2 regions of the Gemella sp. 27098_8_149 genome follow, and region 2 is predicted to be linked to the other one. Evidence: riboswitches for the same ligand, from Rfam matches in the RefSeq annotation. Region 2 holds a riboswitch; the other holds the start of a gene.

Region 1 (6,097 bases), on a different contig from region 2:
TTCAATATGGTAATCGCTCCTATTATTTAGTGGCTCTAATCTATGACTTACAATAATAAATGATTGTCCAGTAAGTCTTTTATTTTCTTCAATCCAATCCATTATAAATGAGCAGGCTCTTTCATCAAGATGAGTAAAAGGTTCATCAAGAAGCAATAGCTCAGTTTTTTGGCTTAATAAACACATAAGTTGAATAAGTTTTCGCTGACCACCGCTATAATAATATAGACTTTTATCAAGTTCTTTTTCTAAATTAAATTCTTTTAAAAGTCTTTCTTGCCATAAGGTAGCGTGTTCCCAAATATCTTTTTGCATTGAAATCTCTTCACGAGGCATCAAGCTAATAAACTGTTGAAATGCATCTTGTAAACAAGTACTTATTTTTTTATATAACTTCCTTGATTTTTTTACCTTTTCTTCATTAAAGTATATCTTTCCATCGTATTTTTTTAATTGTGAAATAGCATGTAATAATGTTGTTTTTCCTGTTCCATTATCTCCCGTTAAAGTCGTAATTCCTTTAAATATATGAAAATTATCGATATTTAATAATTCTTTTTTCCCTTGTTGAATAGAAATATTTTCTAGTCTTAAAATTTGTTCAGATTGAGTGTTGTTGCATAATTTCACATTAGAATTTTTAGATGTTGGATTTGTTACCAACTCTAAATTCCCATCAGAAAGATAAGTAAAGGTGTCTGCATAATTCAAGTATAGTCGGTGCTCGTGATCGCATACGATTATAGTTACACCATGGTTGTTTAAGTCTTTTAGAAGATTCAGAAGAGAATTACGAGTCTTCTTATCAACATTGGCAAATGGCTCATCTAAAATTAAAATTTCACTTCCCATAGCTAATGCTACTGCAAATGCAGCTCGTTGACGCTCTCCCCCAGATAATGTATGAATGTGTTTTGTAGAAATTTCTTCAGTATTTGTAATAGACAAAGCGTAGTCTAATTTTTCATCAATAATTTGTGGCTCTAGACATAAATTCTCTAATGCAAATATTATTTCTTCTTCCAAAGTAGGCATAACAAATTGATTAATCGCATGTTGCATGACATACCCTATATTTTTAACATGTTCTTGCATAGGAATATCAACAATATTTTTCCCCTTGTAAGTAATTACTCCCTCGTAATGTTCTTTATTTAATTTACAAATAGTACGAAGTAGGGTAGACTTACCACTACCAATATTTCCGGTTAAAACTAACCAACTATGTTCTTTTATTTTTAAACTAACATTATCAAATAAGACTTTATCTTTAATTTTCAAAGAAAAATTATCGATTTCTATGATATTCATTATTTATTACCACTGTTTTGTACTTTATTTACGATGTTCAAGATTAGTTTAACACAGACAACTCCGAAGAAAAATACAGAAATAAAACGTACAATTAGAATTGCTAGAATCATACCTACAGAAAATGCTTCATAACCAGCTTGGAAATATTTATAAGCGAAGCTAAATAGCGTAATACCTACGGCAGAAAGGAATAGTGAAAATGTATCGTAGCGTTTGTATCTTGTAGCTAAGAAACCAACTTCAGATCCTACTCCTTGTACTAATCCTGAAACAAGAACCGCAGCACCAAAGTATGAACCATATAACATCTCTGCTAATGCTCCTAGAACTTCACCAAGTGTAGCACTACCTGGTTTTTGAATAAGTACTGCAGCAACTGGACCAGCCATAACCCACAACCCAAATAAAATTGAGTTTGCAAAAGGTGCGTACCCTACTGCTCCAAGAGCAGCTTTTAACGGAACGTAAACCAAGCTTGTTGCAAGGAATATCCCCCCGAATAAGAAACCTATTAAGGCTATAGTAATTATGTCCTTTGTAGACCATTTTTTCATAAGAAAAACCTCCTGTTATTTTTTATTCATTAAAACAACAAGAGGTATTTTTAAATTATATATATACTTTAAAATAGACTTGATAAAGATTAAACATTTTCCTACGGCTGTCCTAACAACATCAGGTTCTATGGGTATATTCTCAGCAAAAAGCACCCCAAATGTTTTAATGATTAGTTAAAATTATAACATGAGTTGATAACGGTGTCAAAAAAGTAGCTTACAGAAAAAATTTATTTAATTTTTTTAGCTAGCATAGTAGCAAAACGCAGTTTAAATCTATTACCATTAGCATCAGTCTTATGAAGCTGTCCGAAATCCTCATTATATTTAATAAATTCCCAGTCTTTATAATATTCTTTTAGTTCATTTTCTTTAAAAGTAAAAGGGAAAGGAAGTGGACAAGGTGCATCATCAGTAGACATTGCTGCTACTATCAAATTATAACCACCAATATTAGTTTGATTTTGCATATTTCTAATAACTTTAGGAATAGATTGTTCTTCGATAAACATTAAAACTACTGTTGAAAGAATGAAGTCATAGGTATTTCTAAGGGCTGCTGTGTTGATATCATAGCTTCCTATTTTAATATCTAAATTTTCAATTTTAGATGTTTCCATTAAAAATTCTAGAGCAGGAATATTATTATCTACGGCAGTCACCTCAAAACCAAGTTTAGAAAGAAATAAAGAATTACGACCTTGACCAGAGCCTAAGTCTAATGTTTTACAAGGCTTAATAGTCTTTAGGGCTTCTACTACTTCAGAATGAGCAGGGTTAATATCGTATTTGTTTGAAAAGTAGTTTTTAGGTTCGCAGTAGAACTCTAAGAAACATTCTAAGTCATCAGATAAAGGCGCGACACGATGCCATGCTTGCGGTTCTACAAAAGGAATATTACTCTCAGGAGTGAAAATGTGCTCAGCTATAACTTCATTATCTTCAGTTAATTCTGTAAATTGGAGTTTTCCTTTAAGAATAGTTAATTTTGCCCAGACGTCTTTTCTAGTATTGTGTTTTTGCCTAAATGGTTTAGGAAGTGTTTCGGCTGTCCAAAGTGGTAATTGTTTATAGCATACTAAGTTTTTTGTCATACTAATCTCCTTATTGGTTGTTAAGTTTAATTTAATTATATCATTTAAAATATAAAAATAAAATAGTAGGGGAATTTAGCGCTTATGTCTTTATGATGTTGAACTAATCTCTTTGTGTTATAATAAGATAGATAATAAATATAAGTGAGGTATTGAAAAAATGGTAAAAGTGTTATTTGTCTGTTTAGGAAATATCTGTCGTTCACCTATGGCAGAAGCAATATTTAGAGATATGGTAGAAAAAGAAGGTTTAAGTGAAAAAATACTTATTGATTCAGCTGCAACAAGTAGTTGGGAACACGGTAATCCAGTTCACAGTGGAACTAGAAAAGAACTTGCTAAAGTTGGTATCGGTGTAGAAGGGATGTATTCTCGTATTCTAAACGATAATGATTTAGATGCAGATTATATCGTGGGAATGGATGACAGTAATATAGAAAATATAAAAAAATTTATTGCAGGTAGAAAAACAGGAGAGGTTAAGAAATTATTAGAGTATGCAGGAGAAGATAGAATTATCGATGATCCGTGGTATACAGGAGATTTCAAAACAACTTTTAATGATGTAACTAAAGGATGTACGGCTTTATTAGATAAAATCAAGAAAGACAATCTTTAATAGGGTAAAATAGGATATGTACTAATATTAAATTACATGCAAGGAGGAAATGGAGTAGGAAAAGTTTTGAAGAGCTCAACAAGAAGATGTTGCAAAAACTATTGTTGACTTTGTAAGAGAAAGTATTTAAGGAGAAAATCATGATAAACATTAGAATGGTTGAATTAGAAGATGCGGAGAAATTAGTGAATATTTATAGACCTTATGTAGAACATACGGCAATAACCTTTGATTATACTGTGCCAAGTGTACATGAGTTTGAAGAGAAAATTTCGAAAGTTATACAAAGATATCCGTTTTTAGTATCAACAGAAGGAAATGACATACTAGGATACGCCTATGCTAGTGAGTTTTATCCAAAAGACGCATACAAATGGACAGCTGAGATTACAATCTACCTAGATGAAAAAGCTCGTGGTAAAGGTGTTGGAGAGAAGCTGTATTCTGAACTTGAAAAACAACTTTATGACAGAGGAATATGTAGATTGACATCATGTATTGCCTATCCAGATGAAGGGAGTATTTCTTTCCATGAAAAAAGAGGATTTAGAAAAGTAGCTCACTTTGAGAAAGTAGGTTATAAGTTTAATCGTTGGTATGATGTAGTTTGGTATCAAAAAGATATTAGAGAAAATATTGAATAGAAGAAAGCCCCACAAGAAAAGTCTTGTGGGGTTTAGTTTTTATTCTGACACTTTTTGAGCAAGTATTATAGCATATGGATAAGGAGAAGCTGTAATATTCTCAGAATAACTGATGATTTTCCAATCTTCATAATATTCCTTAAGTTCTCCTTCAATAAAAGTGAAAGGAAGTGGCATTAGAGGACGACCGTATTTTGTCGCATTTAATGCACTGACAATTAGGTTGTAACCATTAAGGTGTGTTTGTTGTTTTATGTTAGAAATAATACTTTGAATTCTTGTTGCATTCAAATACATGAAAACATCTGTAGAGAAAATAAAGTCATAACTCCCCTTAATATTAGCATTTGCAATGTCATGGTCAATTACATTTATATCTAGTTGTTCTTTAATAGAAATATCTGTTAATTCGTGTAAAAACTCAGCATTGTAATCTATTGCCGTAACATCAAAATCTAATAATGATAGGTAGAGTGAATGTCTACCCTTACCGGCACCAAGATCTAATGTTTTACAAGGACTAATAACTTTTATTGCATTGATAAATTCTGAATGAGGAGTATTTAATTTATACTTATTATAGAAATAGTCTTCACGCGAACAATAAAATTCTAGATTAAATTGTAAATCCGTAGAGTTAGGTGTAATTTTAAAAACACTGAGAGGTTCAATAAGTTCAACTTCACTTTTGGGATTTAGTGAATATTGTCTAATAATTTCATTTTCTAAATTAAGAAAAGCAAATTTCATTTTACCTTTTATGATTGTTAATTTTGTCCAAACTCCACTTTCTGTAAAGAAGCCCTCTTTATAAATTTTAGGTAAAGAGAGAGCAGTAACAGTAGGCGTACGTTTAAAACAAAGTAAGTTACTTTCCATATGCTGCTCCTTTTTGGATAATTTACTAACATTATATCATGTGAAATGCTTGATTAAAAATGATAACCGAAAGAACTATCTAAATACAATATAAAAAACATTATTATATCATTAGTGATATTAGAGTATTGCTATTTACAAGTTCTTTATTTTGATTTATTATAGAAACAAGAGATTAATAAAGTAGGTGTTTTTATGAGAACAATAGTGATTTCAGATATTCATGGAAGTTTTTATACAATGAGAAAATTATTAGACGAGGTAAAATTTAATAGAGAGCATGATAAGTTAATATGTCTGGGAGATATGTGTGATAGAGGAAAGAATACAAAGTTAGTCTGGGAATTTTTCTATAACTTGCAACAAGAATTTCCTCATCATGTAGTTCTATTAGGAAATCATGAGGATATGTTTAATTTGGCTATAAAAGAAGCGAGATATGGTAATAATCTTTCTGTAAGACAGGATCATTATTTTAGAAATAGTGGTTTAACAACACTACAATCATTTTACCCAGAGGCTACAGTTGAAACTAGAGGTATTTATTTTAAAAAATTTGCTGCTGAACATAAGCCTTTGAGAAAGTGGATTAAGAACCTCCCAACAAGATACGAAAATTCAGATTATTATTTCGTTCATGCTGGTGTAGATTTTACGAAGAATTTTTGGGATCAAACACATAGAGATATGATTTGGATAAGAGAACCATTTTTAAGCAGTAATGACAAATACAATAAAATAGTATTTCATGGACATAGTCCTGTAAAACAAGAACCATATTATGATAAAAAAGAAAATAGATTTAATATAGATGGTGGCTGTGTATATGGCGGAAAGTTAAACGTAGTAGTAATAGATGAAAGTAGTTTAACAGTAAAACAAAGTGCAATATTAAAAGAAGATATTTATAAAAAATAAAAGATGAGCAGGTATAGATAGAATCTATATCTGTTCATCTTTTTAATTTAGTCAAAAAAAAACCGAGCACAT
Region 2 (6,097 bases):
CTTCAGCACTAATCTTATATTCCCCATCTTTTAAAGCTTTAACATCTTGAGCTACAGTTGCTGGTTCTTCAGCTTTAGGAGCAGTAGTTGCTGTTGCTGGCGTAGTTGCGGGGGCTGCAGCAGAGTTCACTGCTGGAGTTGCTGATGAATTAGTTTCTCCAGTAGTAGATGCTGGCGCTGTAGGTTGCGTAGTAGTTGGCTTCGTAGCAGAAGTTGTTGTATTTGCTACAACAGGTGTTTCTTCCGCTGCGAATGCAAAACTATCTTGATCGTATGCTTCGATTGCTGCAACAGCAGAAAAAATTGCAGTTGCTGACAAAACTTTTAATAATGTTGTATTTTTCATATTAGGAATTTTCTCCTTTATTTTGTATATTATTAGATATTAAATCGTTACCACTATTATAATACAAAAGCTATAAAAAATAAAGAAAAAAATGATAATTGATATCAACTATCCCTAAAAACAGGTCTTTTTTTCTCAAAAACTTCAAAAACAAGTCACAATTTAGACACAAATTAAAACAAGCTTGGAATTCACCAAACTTGTTTTAATAATAATTATTTATTAGTTTTTCTACGTAAGATAAATGCAGATAGTAAAGTTACTAATCCGAAGAAGCCTGTAGTTGCAGTATTAACACCAGTGTTTGCTAATGATTTTTTAACATTTACAGTAGTGACATTAGATTCTTTAGTGCTTACTGGAGTAGCTACAAACGTATCTTTAACTTCAGATTGTCCAAAGATATCATTGATAAGTGGTTTTTTATCTGATGTAGTAGTTGTTTCTTCAGTCAATCGTTTTTGTTCTCTAAGGTACCCATCTAAATCAAATTCAGGTTTTTCTAATATTGTAGCTTCTCCTTTAACTGTAATTGGCCCTTTATGGTTACTAATGAACCCATCTAAATCAAATTCAGGTTTCTCTTCAATTGCAGGTTCACCTTTAGCAGTTACAGGTGGTTTTTCTCTTTCAAGTCTTTCTTTTTCAGCTTTTTCCTTAGCTAGTTTTTCAGCTTCAATACGTTCTTTTTCAGCTTTTTCTTTAGCTAGTTTTTCTCTTTCGATACGCTCTTTTTCAGCTTTTTCTTTAGCTAGTTTTTCTCTTTCAATACGTTCTTTTTCAGCTTTTTCTTTAGCTAGTTTTTCAGCTTCGATACGTGCTTTTTCTTCTTTAGCTTTTTTATCGGTAGCAACTTTTTCATTTGCTTTAGCTTTTTCTTCATTTTGAAGTTGATTTACGATAGTTTTAGTAAGTGGAGTAGCTTTAGCCCAATCGAATGCAAAACGTGCAGGTGTATTTTTGTGGAATGGTCTACCACCAGCGTCAACATCAACTGTCACATTAACTACATCGTATTTTTCTTTACTTGTGAAGTGGTATAGTTTTTCGTGATTTGAACCACCAAGTTCAGTTAGAGTAGCAGTTGTACCATTAACTGTAAGATTTGTTAATTCACCAACGTATGGTCCGAATGCTAAATCTTTCGCAGTTACATAGTAGTGATATGTATCTCCAACTTTTTCAACACGAGTTTTTGATTTGTCGATTGCACCATCTCCCATTGATTTAGTGTTAGCAGTTGCATCCATCATTGTTAGTGGTACAAGATTATATTTAGGTTCTGTTATAGTTTTTGTAGTTAATGAATTTAAATTATATTCAAGGATCATTCGTTGAGTACCTGAACCAGTAGGGAAAGCTTCCATTACAGGAACGAATACTTGAGTATATGTTTCCAGTTTATTGTTAGCGTCGATTTTATTTTTGTCTACATTATAAGATAAAGTTTTAGGATAAACTGTGCGTCCAGGAAATTTTTTCTTGTATACATCTATAAAAGCATCTTTTTCATTTTCTGAATAATTTTCAACGATAGTCGTATCTTTAAACTCATTGTCTTGAATATCGTAGCGATTACTATGTGTTTTATCACCATCGTAATATTTTAAATCACCAAGGTAACCTTTCTGATTGAACAAATCAATAGGTTTGAAATTCACATTTACAGAGTATTGTCCATTTTTAACAATCAATTTTGTATTATCTTTGTCTAATCCAGCCGAGGCCATAGATGGATCCCCATCTTTACCGTAGAATTTAAATGCTTCTGATTTAATATCGTATGTACCATCTGGTAAATTCTTAACATCTTGAGGTACTGTTTTTGTTTCTACATCGCTTTGATTGTTAGTAGCAGTTGCTGCAACTTCAGTAGCGAATGCGTTGTGATCATAAGATTCTATTGCTGCGATTGCAGTGAATATTGCAGAAGCAGAAAGAACTTTTAATAATGTTTTATTCTTCATAATTATAGAAATTTCTCCTTAAAAATTGTATTTTGTGATTATAAAATTTATCATAACTATTATAATACAAGAGTGTCAATTAATAAAGAAAAAAGTGATAACTAATTTCATTTACAACCTAAAATAGACGAAATTTACAATAAAATTACATTGATAATTCACAAATTTGCCATATTTGAAAAGAGGTTAATTTTAAAATATGAAAAAATATTATTATAAAAAGTTCTATGATATAAAAGTAATTTAATTATATAAATTTTGTAAGCCCTTAAACTAAATTGTTGACATTTTATATTTTCTATGCTACGATTTAGAAAGTGAATAGAGTAAAATCACTGGGGGAGCCAGTAGGCTGAGATAACATAGTTAGACCCTTTGACCTGAACTAGATAATGCTAGCGTAGGAAACGTGAATATTTTCAAAATAGAATTAATCCAATGCAATTGGAAAATATACTATGAGTAATATATGTTTCAGAGTTCTCTTACGTTAGTAAGGGGACTTTTTTATTTATCATAAGTGATATTATTTTATACTAAAATTAAATATATTTAGGGGGATATACCTATGAAACTTATTACTGATATTATGGAAGAGAAGGCATTACCAATCGTTGATAAAATATATAATGATGGCTTTATTCAAGGATTAATTCGTGCTGATTTATCAGAGAAAGCAGTAGAGCACTATCTGAAAGCTGATGCACTTTATTTAGAGAACTTTAGCGATATTTATGCCATTCTTTTAGCAAAAAGTAATGATAAAGTTGAAAAAAACTTTTTCTTAGGTCAGATTAATTTTGTATTAAATGAGGAAATTGCTGCACACAAGAACTTAGCAGATTACATAGGGAGAGATTATCAAGAAATTATTAAAGGCGGAGAGTGGTATCCATCTGCAGACCATTATATAAAACATATGTACTACAATGCCTTTGCATTTGGTATGGCAGAAACACTAAGTGCAATGGCGCCATGTCCATGGATTTATAAAATGGTAGCTAGAAAGATTTTAGCTAATCACAATTTAGCTGAAGACCACCCACTAAAATTCTGGGTTGAGTTTTATGCTGATGGCTTAGTAGATGAAGTACTTACTGAGTATCACAAAATTATCAATCGTGAAGCTGAATTTATGAGTGAAGAAGGTAAACAAAGACTTATTAAAAACTTCTTAGAAAGTTGTGAACATGAACGTCGTTTCTTCAATATGGCTTATACACAAGAACGTTGGGATTTAGAGGTATAGGGCATGAGTAAACTAAATATTGCATTAACTATTGCAGGAATTGATCCAACGGGTGGAGCAGGAATTATGGCAGATCTAAAAAGTTTTCAAGCACGAGAAGTGTATGGAATGGCTGTAGTTACTAGTGTCGTTGCACAAAATACGTTAGGTGTTCAAATGATAAGAAATTTAGATTTAGATATATTAGAAGCGCAATTAAAAAGTGTGTTTGATGATATAACACCTGATAGTATAAAAACTGGAATGATAGCAAATGCTGATATGATGAAATTAATTAAGAAGTATTTACCTAAAGATGTTCCTTATGTTGTTGATCCAGTCATGGTTGCGACAAGTGGGGATAAATTGATAGACGATGTTGCGAGAAAACACCTAAAAGAAGAGATATTACCACTAGCAACTATTATTACACCAAATGTACCTGAAGCAGAAGAAATTGTTAATTTTAAAATATTAACAGAAGATGATGTTAATCGTGCAGGTAAATTCATTATCGATGAAGTTGGATGTAAGTCAGTCGTTATAAAAGGTGGACATCTAACAGGAGAAGCGAAAGATTATTTATTTTTAAATGATGGAACTAAAAAAGTATGGACTAGCGAAAGATTTAAGACCAACCATACACATGGAACAGGTTGTACATTTTCAGCAGTTATTACAGCAGAATTAGCAAAAGGAAAAAGTATTGTTGAAGCTGTAGAAATTGGGAAAAAATTTATTACAGCCGCAATTAAATACACACCAGAGCTAGGTCATGGAAATGGCCCTGTGAATCATATAGCATTTAAAGGAGATTTATAAATATGACAAGTTTAAAATTATTAAAAGAGAAAGCACCATTAGTAATTTGTATAACTAATGATGTAGTTAAAAATTTCACAGCAAATGGATTAGTAGCACTAGGAGCATCACCAGCGATGAGTGAATATCCAGAAGATTTAGAAGACTTATTAAAATATGCTGGAGGATTATTAATTAATATTGGTACATTAACAGATGAAACTTGGAAATTATACCAAGAGGCACTTAAAATAGCTGAAAAATACAATGTACCCGCAGTATTAGATCCTGTAGCTTGTGGAGCGGGAGCTTATAGAAAAAAAGTATCAGATGATTTAATCAACAATTACAAATTAGCAGCTATCAGAGGAAATGCTGGAGAAATTGCATCTTTAGTAGGAATAAATGTAGCTTCTAAGGGAGTTGATAGTGCGGGAGTAGATAATATTGATGAAATTGCCTTAGCAGCAAATGCTAAGTATAATATCCCTATAGTAGTAACTGGTGAAGTAGATGCTATTGCAGTCAACGGAGAAGTAGTAACTATCCATAACGGAAGCGCAATGATGCCTAAAGTTATTGGAACAGGATGCTTATTAGGGGCAGTTCTAGCAAGTTTTGTTGGACTAGAGAAAGGTGAAGAATTAAAATCATTAGAGACAGCTATGTTAGCATATAATATTGCCGGGGAAATGGCAGAAAAACGTCCTAATGGACATCTTCCTGGAACATTCAAAGTCGAATTTATTAATGCGTTATATGAAATCACTGATAAAGATATTGAAACATTTAAAAAGGTGAAATAATTATGTTTAATAAAGAACTATTAAAATTATATTTTATTTGTGGAACTACTACTTGCTTAGGTAAGGATTTATATACAGTAGTTGAAGATGCTTTAAAAGGTGGAATAACTTTATTTCAATTTCGTGAAAAAGGTGAAGGAGCATTAGAAGGTAAGGAAAAAGTAGAATTAGCAATAAAACTACAAGATCTTTGTAAAAAATACAATGTTCCGTTTATTGTTAATGATGATATAGAGTTAGCATTAGAAATAGATGCTGACGGAGTACATGTAGGGCAGGACGACCTAGGTGTTGATGAAATTAGAAAATTAATGCCTAATAAAATAATAGGTCTTTCTATAGGAAATGAAGAAGAATTTAAACAATCCAAAGTTGAATATGTAGATTATGTTGGTGTAGGACCTGTATATGTCACACAATCAAAAGATGATGCTGGCGGTGCTATAGGTTATGAAGGTCTAGAGTTAATGAGAAGATTATTACCACAAATGCCATTAGTCGCAATCGGTGGTATTCAGACACAACATATTAAAGATATTATGAAAACAGATGTTGATGGTATATCTATTATATCAGCAATCGCATATTCAGATAATATTGAAAAAACTGTTCGTGAAATGATCGAACAATTCTAAAATTAGCCTCCAAAGTTTAATCATTCCTTGATAATTTTTAAGGCATGATAATAATAGTAGAACAAAGAGTTAGATTAATTTTTTGTTCTACTTTTTATTATCAATTGATAAATATGAATATAAGTTATATAATTAGTGTGAAAAAAAGATTACTAAATAATAGTAGGAGGAATTTTTATGACGAATATAGTATTAATACATGGTACATGGTGTGATGGAACTGTTTGGGGAGAATTTGTTAATGAATTAGAAAAATTAGGTTTAAATGTATATACTCCAACTTTAAGATATCATGATTTACCTTATGAAGAAGT

The links. A riboswitch is a leader RNA that binds a small molecule or an ion and turns the genes downstream of it on or off. The one in region 2 is predicted to bind thiamine pyrophosphate.
Region 1: another riboswitch for thiamine pyrophosphate. It lies ahead of O3801_RS05860 (ECF transporter S component); the one in region 2 lies ahead of tenA (thiaminase II).

What each region holds. Positions count from the first base shown of each region.
Region 1 covers NZ_JAPWCB010000011.1:14,777-20,873, forward strand. Annotated here, with positions in the region: gene O3801_RS05855 (ATP-binding cassette domain-containing protein) at 1-1,311, opposite strand, end outside; gene O3801_RS05860 (ECF transporter S component) at 1,311-1,868, opposite strand; TPP riboswitch at 1,950-2,038, opposite strand; gene tehB (SAM-dependent methyltransferase TehB) at 2,102-2,965, opposite strand; gene O3801_RS05870 (low molecular weight protein-tyrosine-phosphatase) at 3,126-3,584, shown strand; gene O3801_RS05875 (GNAT family N-acetyltransferase) at 3,725-4,228, shown strand; gene tehB (tellurite resistance methyltransferase TehB) at 4,268-5,107, opposite strand; gene O3801_RS05885 (metallophosphoesterase family protein) at 5,303-6,025, shown strand.
Region 2 covers NZ_JAPWCB010000025.1:2,012-8,108, reverse strand. Annotated here, with positions in the region: gene O3801_RS07955 (peptidase) at 1-346, opposite strand, end outside; gene O3801_RS07950 (hypothetical protein) at 562-2,313, opposite strand; TPP riboswitch at 2,641-2,738, shown strand; gene tenA (thiaminase II) at 2,882-3,562, shown strand; gene thiD (bifunctional hydroxymethylpyrimidine kinase/phosphomethylpyrimidine kinase) at 3,566-4,363, shown strand; gene thiM (hydroxyethylthiazole kinase) at 4,366-5,148, shown strand; gene thiE (thiamine phosphate synthase) at 5,151-5,783, shown strand; gene O3801_RS07925 (alpha/beta fold hydrolase) at 5,961-6,097, shown strand, end outside.